3 regions of the Bacillus sp. AFS017336 genome follow, and region 1 is predicted to be linked to each of the others. Evidence: riboswitches for the same ligand, from Rfam matches in the RefSeq annotation. Region 1 holds a riboswitch; each other region holds the start of a gene.
What was found. Region 1 has a riboswitch for thiamine pyrophosphate ahead of CN601_RS02325 (thiamine phosphate synthase). Riboswitches for the same ligand answer to the same signal wherever they lie in the genome.
Positions count from the first base shown of each region.

Region 2: another riboswitch for thiamine pyrophosphate. It lies ahead of CN601_RS13975 (ABC transporter substrate-binding protein); the one in region 1 lies ahead of CN601_RS02325 (thiamine phosphate synthase).
Region 3: another riboswitch for thiamine pyrophosphate. It lies ahead of thiD (bifunctional hydroxymethylpyrimidine kinase/phosphomethylpyrimidine kinase); the one in region 1 lies ahead of CN601_RS02325 (thiamine phosphate synthase).

Region 1 is NZ_NUCO01000006.1:30,895-35,161, forward strand. It holds gene thiC (phosphomethylpyrimidine synthase ThiC) at 1-1,398, opposite strand, end outside; TPP riboswitch at 1,532-1,646, opposite strand; TPP riboswitch at 1,882-1,991, shown strand; gene CN601_RS02325 (thiamine phosphate synthase) at 2,081-2,695, shown strand; gene thiO (glycine oxidase ThiO) at 2,679-3,770, shown strand; gene thiS (sulfur carrier protein ThiS) at 3,798-4,001, shown strand; gene CN601_RS02340 (thiazole synthase) at 4,004-4,267, shown strand, end outside.
Region 2 is NZ_NUCO01000022.1:55,307-59,573, forward strand. It holds gene CN601_RS13965 (ABC transporter permease) at 1-461, opposite strand, end outside; gene CN601_RS13970 (thiamine-binding protein) at 461-751, opposite strand; gene CN601_RS13975 (ABC transporter substrate-binding protein) at 764-1,753, opposite strand; TPP riboswitch at 1,842-1,951, opposite strand; gene racE (glutamate racemase) at 2,180-2,971, shown strand; gene CN601_RS13985 (RrF2 family transcriptional regulator) at 3,071-3,514, opposite strand; gene hmpA (NO-inducible flavohemoprotein) at 3,700-4,267, shown strand, end outside.
Region 3 is NZ_NUCO01000030.1:39,370-43,636, forward strand. It holds gene CN601_RS17795 (FeoA family protein) at 1-160, shown strand, start outside; gene feoB (ferrous iron transport protein B) at 154-2,154, shown strand; gene CN601_RS17805 (FeoB-associated Cys-rich membrane protein) at 2,173-2,328, shown strand; TPP riboswitch at 2,433-2,544, shown strand; gene thiD (bifunctional hydroxymethylpyrimidine kinase/phosphomethylpyrimidine kinase) at 2,680-3,486, shown strand; gene cytX (putative hydroxymethylpyrimidine transporter CytX) at 3,479-4,267, shown strand, end outside.

The sequences.
Region 1 (4,267 bases):
ATTTGGAAGACCTAAATGCTCTTTCGGAGTTACATAGCAAAGCATCGCCGTACCAAACCAACCAATCATTGCTGCACCGATTGCTGACGTTATATGATCATAACCAGGTGCAATATCTGTCGTTAGTGGACCTAATGTGTAAAAAGGTGCTTCCTGACAAATTTCTAGTTGTTTATCCATGTTCTCTTTAATTAAATGCATTGGAACATGTCCCGGGCCTTCAATCATAACTTGAACGTCATGTTTCCAAGCAATTTTTGTTAGCTCTCCAAGTGTTTCTAATTCCGAAAATTGTGCTTCGTCATTTGCATCGGCGATCGAGCCTGGGCGCAAACCATCTCCTAAAGAGAATGTTACGTCATAGCGCTTCATTATTTCACAAATTTCCTCAAAATGCGTATATAAGAAATTCTCTTTATGGTGAGCTAAACACCACTGAGCCAATATAGACCCACCACGAGATACGATTCCTGTCACTCGTTTTGCAGTTAATGGAATGTAACGCAATAGTACTCCAGCGTGAATCGTGAAGTAATCTACTCCTTGTTCGGCTTGCTCGATTAAAGTGTCTCTAAACACTTCCCAGCTTAAGTCTTCTGCAATTCCATTAACCTTTTCAAGTGCTTGATAAATTGGAACTGTCCCTACTGGTACCGGAGAATTTCGGATAATCCATTCACGTGTTGTGTGAATATTTTTTCCGGTTGAAAGATCCATCATCGTATCGGCTCCCCAGCGAGTAGCCCATGTCATTTTTTCTACTTCTTCTTCAATTGAGGAAGTAACTGCTGAGTTACCTATATTGGCGTTTATTTTCACATGAAAATTACGCCCGATAATCATTGGCTCGCTTTCCGGGTGATTAATATTCGATGGAATAACAGCTCTTCCTCTTGCAACTTCATCACGAACAAATTCCGCTGATCTATTTTCTCGAATTGCAATAAACTCCATTTCAGGTGTAATAATACCTTTACGAGCATAATGCAATTGCGTAATATTTCCGTTATCCTTTGCACGCAATGGTTTTCTTTTTAACCCTTTAAAGATTTCAACCTCATGTTTATCTGATTCTTTTTTATATCCATTATCTTCAGGCTTCACTTCACGCCCTACATATTCTTCAACATCATTTCGCTCAATCACCCAGTTTTGTCCGATTGGCTTAAGCCCCTCGCGAATATCAACTGAGCTAGATGAATCTGTGTAAGGTCCACTAGTGTCATATACTCTAACTGGTGCATTTTCTTCTTCGCCAAAAGTACCCGTTGTTGGACTTAATTGAATCTCACGCATCGGTACTTTAATATCAGGTCTAGATCCTTCAACATAAACTTTTTTACTACCAGAAAAACTAGACATGATGGAAAAATTCATTTCATTTACAGAATTGTTCATTGATTTCATTCCCCTTTTTAAATGATTAAAAAAGGACGAAATCCAATCCATTTTAAGCATGAAAAAAGCCGGATCTTATATTTAAGACCCGGCAAAATGTTAGCAAAACTACATTAACGATTAGACATCATTAATGAGAAATTTCTAACTTCCCCACGCTGGTATGAACCAGATCAGGTCCTGAGGGTTAAGAAACTTAAATGCGTTTCTCTCTCAGCCCAACTAATTGGACACCCCTAGTCTAACGATTAAATTGTTCACACTAAATATAAACCCACAAGTTTAAAATGTAAATGCTTTTATTTCCTAAATTTTTACAGAAACGTTCATTTCAAAAAATTATTAGTATTTTTTATACTCGTCTAAATACTTGATTTCATTATGCTTCAAGCCCAATTTATGGTAAATATTTGGACAGGTAAAAAAAATTTTAGTATTGAATATTATTTTTTATATGCTATGCTAAGATTAATTTTCATACAGATTCATCACTAGGGGATCCCTTGATAAGGGCTGAGAATAGAGTAGTTACTTTTAAACCCTTAAAACCTGAACAGGCTAGTACCTGCGTAGGAAAGTGGCGCATTCTCTATTTATTTTGTGTGCAATGTAACCACTTTCTTTTTTTAGGAAAGTGGTTTTTTTTGTTTGAAAAAATTTTGTTAATGAAAGAGGCTGGAGCATGGAACTTATTGCAATTACAGATGATCAGCACTCAATCGAAGTACTTGCTTCCAAAATTATTCAAATAATCGATGTAGTCGACTATGTACATATTCGCGAGAAATCAAAAAAACCGATCGAAATAATATCACTATTAAATCTACTAAAAATGAACAAAGTCGATATGAAGAAAATCGTTTTAAATGATCGTTTAGATATTGCTATTTTCGCAAATCTATCAAATATACACTTACCGGGACATGGCCTTCCTCTTGTTGATGTAAAAGAATATTTTCCTAACTTACGAGTAGGAAAATCAGTCCACACGCTTACTGAAGCAATCCAAGCTGAAAGTGATCAGGCTGATTATGCCCTTTACGGTCATTGTTTTGAAACAAAGTGTAAAGCTGGTCTAACTCCAAATGGGATTGAAATCATACCCGAAATGAAAAAAACTCTGACTATACCAATCTACGCAGTAGGCGGTATATTGCCTGAGCATATCCAAGTTTTAAAGGAGAACAAGATTGATGGCATAGCTGTAATGTCTGGAATCTTCTCTTCTCGAAACCCACTAGATGCTGCGCTGCAATATTTTGAAAGGTGTAAACTGACTTATGAACAAGAGATTTGATGTCGTCGTAATTGGGGGTGGCATTATTGGTTGTTCCATTGCTTATTATCTAGCGAAAGAAAACATTAATGTCGCAGTTTTAGAAGGACATCAAGTTGGTCAAAAAACGACAAAGGCAGCTGCGGGGATGCTCGGTGCCCATTCCGAGTGGGATCAGTCCGAGTCATTTTTTACTTTTGCTAGAAGTAGCCAGCTATCTTATTTTCACCTTCAAGAAGAGTTGAAAGAATTAAGCGGTATTGATATTGAACTTAAAAAAGGTGGCATATTCAAACTAGCTTATACCGACTTAGAAAAAAAACAATTAACACCACTACTCACTCAAACTTCAGCACTTTGGTATAACCATGCGGAGTTAAAAAAACAGATCCCCGGCATCCATCCAAACATAATTGGCGCAGCCTATATTGAGGATGACGTAAATGTATTACCTGTTTCTGTTTGTAATGCATTTTCCAAAAGTGCTCAGATTTTAGGGGCTTCTATTTTCGAATATACTCATGTATTTGGGATTCAAAAAACTGATACACATTATTTACTTAAAACAACAAACGGTGAGTTTGAAGCCAAAAACATTGTAGTTGCAAGTGGCGTTTGGAGTAATACCTTGTTTGCACAGCTAGGGTTAAATCATGAAATTATTCCTGTTAAAGGTGAATGCATTTCCGTAAAAAGCGAAAAAGTAGCATTAAAGCATACTCTTTTTCATGAACAAAACTATATTGTTCCAAGAAATGACGGCCGCCTTGTCATCGGGGCTACGATGGTTGATAACGAATGGGATGAAAACCCTAGCTTAGGTGGCATTGAATCATTAATACAAAGTGCTAAAAAAATGCTTCCCGAAATTGAAGATATGAAAATTGATTCATTTTGGGCGGGACTAAGACCGCGAACACTTGATCATAATCCTTTTATTGGCATGCACCCTGAAGATGATCAAATCCTATTTGCAACCGGCCATTTTCGAAATGGTATATTACTTGCACCAGCAACTGGAAAATTAATTCGGGATATGATTCTTAAAAGGAAAGTTGATAGAGACTGGATTGAGGCGTTTAAAGTTAGTCGTTAATTTAAATGTTTGTGAGGTGTAAAACACTTGGAAATAAGATTAAACGGAAAGAACGTAGAAGTTTCGAGTAAAACTTTTACAATTCAAGATTTACTTAATGAATACCAGCTAGAAAACCGAATCGTTATTGTCGAGGTAAATGAAGAAATTATTTATAAAGAGCAGTATGCTTTAACTCATCTCTTTAATGGGGATCAGGTAGAATTAATACATTTTGTAGGTGGAGGTTAATCATGTTGAAAATAGGAAATCATTCATTTCACTCAAGATTATTATTAGGAACAGGTAAATACCCTTCCTTTGAAGTACAAAAAGAAGCAGTTGAAGTTTCGGAAGCGGAGATCCTTACTTTCGCTGTTAGAAGAATGAATATTTTTGAAGAATCACAGCCTAATTTTCTAGAACAATTAAATCTAGCAAAATATAAATTATTACCAAATACAGCTGGTGCAAAAACTGCTGAAGAGGCTGTTAGAATTGCAAGATTAGCAAAAGCG
Region 2 (4,267 bases), on a different contig from region 1:
TTCATATAATTTATTAACTCACTTGGTGTTTGTCGAAATCCATCCAATGCTGAAACAGTTATGGGGAAAAAACACACAAGTGAAATGATGATTAATTTTGGTAGTACTCCAAAACCGAACCAAATAATTAAAAGTGGTGCCAATACAATAATTGGTACATTTTGCGAAAGAATTAATAATGGATAAAAAGCTTTTTTTACACCTGGTATTAAATGCAATAGAAACGCTATTAAAAGTCCTAGTAAGCTCCCTATTAACAATCCGATAATCGTTAATTGAATTGTAGAAGTTATATGTGGAAGTAAAGAATCCAAAGAATGAATTCCTTCTTTAAAGATTGCAATTGGTCCTGGCAATAGCCAAGGCTCTATTTTCCAAATTTTAATACTGAGCTGCCAACAGATTAAAAAAAGCAGGATGACAACAAATGGCTGCCATCCTTTCATATTTTTTCGTTTCATTAACGGTACTTCTCCGTTAACACATCCATTGTAATCCCTTGTGGTTGATAAAGGATTTTCATTTGAGTTATAACATTGTGGCAACCTATTTCGATCATTCTTTCATTCATTTTTTGAACAACTTGTAATAATTCATTCAAATCACCTTCCATTGTTGTTTCCAATGGTTGTACTTGATATTTCACACCTGATTCATCAATAATCTTAATCGCTTCATCAACTGCAGGAATGACATCCTCAATATTATTTGTTTTTGGTATTATTTGAACACTCATTAATGTAGTTTTCATTTTTACTCCTCCTTATTTTGGTAAGAATTCATTTGTAAAAGCTTCTTCTGGCTTAAATTTACCTTCTAATAATTTATTTTCAGCTAAAAAATCTGCATAGTTTTTCCAAACCGTTAACTTTTGCTCACCCCAACGATTTGCATCGTCTTTATATTTAGATGCTAACCACTCTTGGCTTTTTTCTACTAATTTTTTATCTAGATCTGGATTATCTTTAAGTAAAATCGCTGCAGCTTCCTTCGGGTTATCAATCGCAAAGTTATATCCTTTGGATGCAGCGGCAACAAACGCTTTTACTACTTTTGGGTTTTTACTAATCATTTTTTCGTTTGTAGCTAATACTGGCGTATAGTAATCTAGTTTTTTACTATAATCTGTTAAATAAATCATATTTAACTTCTCTCCACGAAGCTCAGCTTCAATACCTGTCCATCCTTGATAAATCCAAGCAAAGTCGATATCTCTTTTTACAGCTGTAAAGAAATCAGCATCGCCCATATTAACGATATTTAACTTATTAACATTCGCATGTTCTTCTGACATAAGTGATTTTAAAACGGCTTTTTCAACCGGTGAACCCCATCCACCATATGTTTTACCAACGAAATCTTTTGGAGACTTAATTTCTTTTTTCGCAGGCGATGCAAAACCAGAAGTATTATGTTGAATAACTGCTGCAATTGAAACAAGTGGTACATTTTGAACTCTAGCCTGTGTAATTGACTCTTGATAAGAAACGCCAAAATCCGCTTTACCTGAAGCAACTAATTGATCTGCTCCTGTTTCTCCTGGACTGATAATATCTACATCAAGTCCTTGTTCCTTAAAATATCCTTTTTCTTTCGCAACAAATAGCCCCGTATGATTTGTATTTGGTGTCCAATCTAGTACGACAGTCACCTTTTTTAATTGCTTGCCCTTTCCACTAGTCGCGGTTTTACTTTGACCACACCCAGTTAACATTAAACAAATAGCTACTAAAAAAACTACTAATCTTTTCATTTACTAATACTCCCTTTTGTTTTTGGTTTATACAAAAAGAAAACGCCCGGATAATAACCCGGGCGTTAATGCGCTGTAAAAAACATATCTAAAAGGAGATACTGTTCCCTACGCTGGCATCACCCAGATCAGGTTCTAAGAGTCAACATCTTAAGGATGTTATCTCAGCCAGCAACACTGGCACCTCCACATTTTTCTCATATAAACTTTTCATCATAAATATAACAGATAATGATTGAATTTACGAACTATTTTTAACTTGCGCTTAATTGTTTTAATAGTCTGTTAATACAAGCTATTTAACGATAAGATTTTGTCATACTTTAAATGAGATTATTAAACAAAAATATCATTTCTTATAGTAAAATCTTACTTGAATATCGAATATACTACATCATCAAATTATGATTAAAATGAGGGGATTTTTTGAATAAACCAATCGGAGTCATTGACTCAGGAGTTGGGGGCTTAACAGTTGCCAAACAAATTATAAGACAATTACCTAAGGAAGATATAGTATACCTAGGCGATACTGCTAGATGCCCATATGGATCACGACCATATGAGGAAATCAGGGAATTCACTTGGGAAATGACTAATTTTCTTTTAGAAAAAGACATAAAAATGTTAGTCATCGCCTGCAATACTGCCACTTCAGTAGTATTAAGTGAAATGAGAGAAAAACTTCAAATCCCAGTAATAGGTGTTGTGCACCCTGGTGCCAGAGCTGCTCTAAAATTATCACAAAATGATCAGATTGGTGTAATTGGCACTAACGCTACTATTAATAGCAAAGCCTATCATTCCGCACTAAAACGAATTAATGAAAAAGTAATAATTGAAGGCTTGGCTTGCCCAGAATTTGCCGGAATCGTTGAAAACGGCGATTACAATAAACCAGAAATTTTTGAAATCGTTAGAAATACTCTTTCACCGCTATTAGATTCAAAAATTGATACATTAATACTAGGTTGTACCCATTACCCTTTATTAAGCCCAATCATCCAAAAGTTGATGGGACCTTCTATTCAGCTCATCAGCTCAGGCGATGAAACTGCATTAGAAGTAAGTGCAATACTCGATCAACAAAATATTTTATCTAATTCCGAAAACACTATACATGAATTTTATACAACTGGAGATCCAATCGTTTTTAGTAAAATAGCTTCCTCTTTGTTCCAAGAGCCTTTGGAAAATGTAAAACATATAAAACTATAAGAGTTCTAAATTGAACTCAATAAAAAAGAAAACCAACAAAGTATACATTTGTTGGTTTTTGTATTTTTAAATTGCAAAGGCTCATCAATTTAATAAAATTTATTCTTTTGTATTACTTGAAAAATAATCTTTCAACATCGCATTATTCTTTACAATATCATCTAATGTATATTGATCTAATACTTGTAAAAATTGATCCAATGCGTTATTAAATATATGTTTTAAAGAACAAACAGGCGTAATAACACAAGTACCGCCATGCTCAAAACATTCTACAATATTAAAGTCTTCTTCGGTTTTACGGATTATTTCTCCTATATTTATTTCCGCTGGCAATTTTGCTAAACGAATTCCACCATTTCTGCCACGTATAGTCTCGATATAGCCCATCTTACCTAAATTATAGATTATTTTCATTAAATGGTTTTTAGATATACCATAGGCTTCAGCGATGTCTTTTATATTAACTAATTTTTCACGCGGTTCAGAGGATAGAAATATTAGTACACGAAGAGAGTAATCCGAATAAGTTGTTAAACGCATAACTTGTCCTCACTCATTTATTTTGATTAATCATAGCATAATTGTGAACATTTTTTAAACTTTTATGTAATTTTTCGAAAAAAGTTCAAAAAGATGTATTTAACATATTGCTTTAACCGATATCAAGGACTAAGATAAAGATGTATTTATTATACTACTTTAAAATGTATATAGGGGGATTTACCATGCTTTCTCAAAAAACAATCGATATTATTAAATCAACAGTTCCTGTTTTAGAAGTGTCAGGTACAGAAATCACTTCCGTATTCTATAAAAATTTATTTACAAATCATCCTGAATTATTAAACGTATTCAATCATACGAATCAGCAAAAAGGTAGACAACAAACCGCTCTTGCTAATACTGTTTTAGCTGCAGCTCAAAATATTGATAAACTAGAAACGATTATACCTGTTGTAAAACAAATAGCACAAAAACACCGTAGTCTTTTAGTTAAAGCTGAGCATTATCCAATCGTTGGGCAACACTTACTTGGTGCAATTAAAGAAGTACTTGGTGATGCTGCAACTGAAGAAATACTTGGTGCTTGGGGCGAAGCTTATGGAATTATAGCTCAAGTGTTTATTGATATTGAAAAGGAAATGTATAATGAAGCTGCCACTCAAGAAGGTGGTTGGTCAGAATTTAAAGAGTTTACAGTGATCAATAAAGTAGAAGAAAGTGATGTAATTACATCATTCTACTTAAAACCTAAAGATGGATCTTCAGTTCCTACTTTCCTATCAGGACAAT
Region 3 (4,267 bases), on a different contig from region 1:
GAAGAGACGTCTTTTAGATCTTGGAATAAGTGAAGGGGCTATGGTCTGCTTACAATGTACAATGCCGTTCAAAGGGCCTTGTATGATTGAAAATTGCGGACAATCACTTGGTATTCGATTTAATGATGCATCTGGGATAAAGGTAGAAAAAATATGTTAAATATAGCACTTATTGGAAATCCAAATACAGGAAAAACTTCTCTATTTAATAATTTAACAGGTACATACCAATACGTAGGAAATTGGAGTGGGGTTACTGTTGAAAAAAAGGTAGGGACTATAAAAAATAAACTTGGAAATTTAATTGATTTACCAGGTATTTATTCTCTAAGCCCTCTTTCAAAGGATGAGGCCGTTGTTTCACATTTTTTTGTAAATGAAACATTTGATGGGATGATAAATATAGTTGACGCTGCTCAATTAGAGAGAAATTTAATGCTAACTCTTCAACTTCTAGAGTTTAATAAATCAATGATTATTGGTCTAAATATGGTTGACGTTGCTAAAAGGAGAGGGATTTCAATTGATCCTTCTAGTATCTCAAAGATATTAAAAGTACCAGTTATTCCAATTGATGCTAGATCGGGTAAGGGAACAGACGAAGTAAATGAAATACTAGCGACTATTCCTCAAGCCGAAGTTGAGTTTGAAATTGATTATGGAAAAATTATTGAAGATGGTATTAAAAATATTATGACGCTATTACCTTCAACCTTAACTATTCCTAAAAGATGGACTGCAATACAAATTCTAGAGGGTAATAAAGAAGTAATAGAATTTATATCTTCATCTTACGATTTTAGTAAAATTGGCGAAATCATTAAATTAACAGAGGAACAATTAAGTAGTGAACATGGTGTAGCACCTTCTAAGTGGATTTATTCAGCAAGAAAAGAAGTGATATCACAGTTAATTGGTAAATCTGTAGAGAAAGAATCGAATGAAGCAGTTACATTAACTGATCGGATCGATCGATTTGTAACACATCCAATTTTGGGTATTCCTATTTTCTTAGCGACGATGTTTTTAATGTTTAAGCTTACTTTTGATTGGTTAGGGTTACCATTATCTGACGCATTAGATGGGTTTTTATCAGGACCTGTGACAGACTGGCTTACAAACGGCTTAAATGTAATTCATGCATCTGGTTTTATAAAAGCAGTTATTCTTGATGGTATTGTTGCTGGTGTTGGTGGAGTTTTAGTCTTTGTTCCACAAATTTTTATTTTGTTTTTACTAATTTCATTCCTTGAAGATTTTGGATATATGTCTCGTGCGGCTTTAGTAATGGATCGTTCGATGGAAATGGTTGGTTTAACCGGAAAAGCATTTATTCCAATGATTATTGGATTTGGTTGTAATGTACCTGGAGTAATGGCTGCCAGAACAATTGAACAGCCTAGAGAGAGACTGCTCACGATTTTGTTAACACCATTAATGTCTTGTTCGGCGCGTTTACCGGTATATGCACTATTCGTTGGAGCGTTTTTCGCGAAAAATCAAGCAATAGTTGTATTTTCACTGTATATACTTGGAATAGTAGTTGCATTAATATTAGCTAAGGTTTTTTCATCTACTATATTAAAGGGTGAGTTTTCATTATTTGTCGTAGAACTCCCACCGTACCGTATGCCACAAGGTAAAGCTTTGTTTAGAAGCACTTGGGATAAAGGTAAAGGGTTTATTCGAAAAGCTGGTACGTTTATTTTTGGTGGTTCTGTAGTAATTTGGTTATTATCTTATATGGGACCAAGTGGTTTCGGTGTTTCTATGGATGATAGCTTTTTAGCAATGATTGGGGGCATCTTAACTCCAATACTTGCACCTTTAGGATTTGGAACATGGCAAGCGGGTGCTTCTTTACTAACGGGATTTTTAGCTAAAGAAGTTGTTGTATCTGCTATGAATATTATTTATCACGTGCCAAATGCGAATTCTTTACAAGGAATATTGGCAACGCAGTTTTCTGCACTTTCTGCTTTTAGCTTTATGGTTTTTGTCTTATTGTATGTACCATGTCTTGCAACTGTTGCGACAATTCGTAAAGAGACAGGTTCAGCTAAATGGACGTATTTCTCAGTTGGTTATGCATTAGTTATTGCCTATATATTAGCGCTAATTATCTATCAAGTTGGAAGACTCTTAGGCTATTAGAGAAAGGGGTATCTACTTATGGTTGTCAATATTTTAATAGGAGCTCTTATTTTTGGATATGCAGGGTGGACACTTTTACGATATGTAAAGAAAACAAAAAAAGGTAAATGTGGCTCTTGTTCAATCGCAAAAACTTGTAGTTCAAATTGTGATACAGCTAATTATTCAAAATAATAGTAGAGTGTTCTTTAAAGATAAAATTTAAAGTAAACTGGTCTAAATACTTGAATAAAGTATAAGTATTAATTAAGATGATAAAGTAATTAATTTAAATAATTGAATAGTACTAGGGGTGCCGTAAATGGTCGGCTGAGATTGAGACACGAATAGTCTTTGACCCTTTAACCTGATCTGGATAATGCCAGCGTAGGAAAGTGAACGGTAGAATACATTTTTGTATTCATAACATTGATTTGTTCGAGCACAAGTCCTTATGGGATTTGTGCTTTTTTGTATTTAAAATCAAGTTTCATCTTCTATCTGTAAGATCAAAAGAGTTCTATTCATTAAATAGGGGGAAGAACATTGAAGAAAGTATTAACAATAGCCGGATCTGATTCAAGTGGTGGTGCTGGAATTCAAGCAGATTTAAAGACGTTTTCAGCTCATGGTGTTTTTGGAATGAGTGTAATAACAGCAGTAACTGCTCAAAATACGCAAGGAGTTTTTGCGGTTCAAGATATGACACCAGAGATTATTGCGAGTCAATTAGATGCAATATTTACGGATATCGAAGTAGATGCAGTAAAAATTGGTATGGTATCACAAATCGATACGATTAAAGTGATAGCTGAAAAACTAAAGCAATATAAACCAAAGCATATTGTAGTTGATCCAGTTATGGTTTCTAAGAGCGGATTTGACTTATTAAGTCCAGATGCTAAGGAAGCTTTAATTCAAGAATTGATTCCGTTAGCAACTGTTATCACACCGAATCTTCCTGAGGCAGAAGTTATTACTGGAAGAAAAATTACGACGATTGAAGAAATGAAAGAAGCTGCTATACAAATTCATTCATTAGGTGCAAAAAATGTCCTTGTAAAAGGTGGACATCTAGAAGGTGAAGCAACGGATATTTGCTTTAATGGTGAGGAGTTTACTAGTTTTAATAGCGTTAGAATCAATACAATTAATACCCATGGTACTGGATGTACTTTATCTTCAGCAATTACATCTAATTTAGCAAATGAACTTGAATTAAATGAGGCAATTAGAGAAGCAAAAAACTATATAACATTAGCGATTCAACATTCCTTCTCAATCGGAAAAGGGGTAGGTCCTGTCCATCACTTCTACTCATTGTATGAAAAGGCAGGAGTTCAACATGTCTAATCAAAATGCAAAAATGACAAAGTGGAATTTTACGACGCTTTGGTTTGGTGCTGCGGTATCAGTAGCGGAAATCATGACGGGGGCATTAGTGGCTCCATTAGGTTTTACTAAAGGTTTAACTGCTATTTTAGTAGGACATTTAATAGGAACACTTTTACTTGTTTTAGGTGGTGTAATTGGGTCTCAGCAAAGATTATCTGCAATGGAATCTACAAAAATTTCATTTGGTAGCTATGGTAGTTACTTGTTTTCAATTTTAAATGTATTACAGTTGCTTGGCTGGACGGCCATTATGATCTTAACAGGAGCTCGTTCAATCAATATCGTTACAAAAAATGACTATCATTTTAATCACCTTTGGGTTTGGTGTTTAGTAATCGGAGTGCTAATAGCAATCTGGTTGTACTTTGGACAAAATGCTTCAAAAAAACTTAATAGTATAGCAGTTTGTTTACTATTCGTTTTAACGATTGTATTATGCTTTGTTATTTTTAAAAGCGATAATATTCTTACTCAACCAAGTACATCAGGATTATCTTTTGGCGAAGCAGTTGAATTATCAGTCATTATGCCATTATCGTGGATCCCATTAATTAGTGACTATACTCGATTCGCGAAAACTACAAAAGACGGGGCAATTGGTAGTTTCATAGGTTATATGTTTGGAAGTTCATGGATGTATATTATTGGACTAGGGGCAGCGTTAGCATTTAATGAAGTAGATCCAGTAGCTGTTTTAATGAGTGCAAATTTAGGCCTATTCGCAGTTGGTATCGTTGTT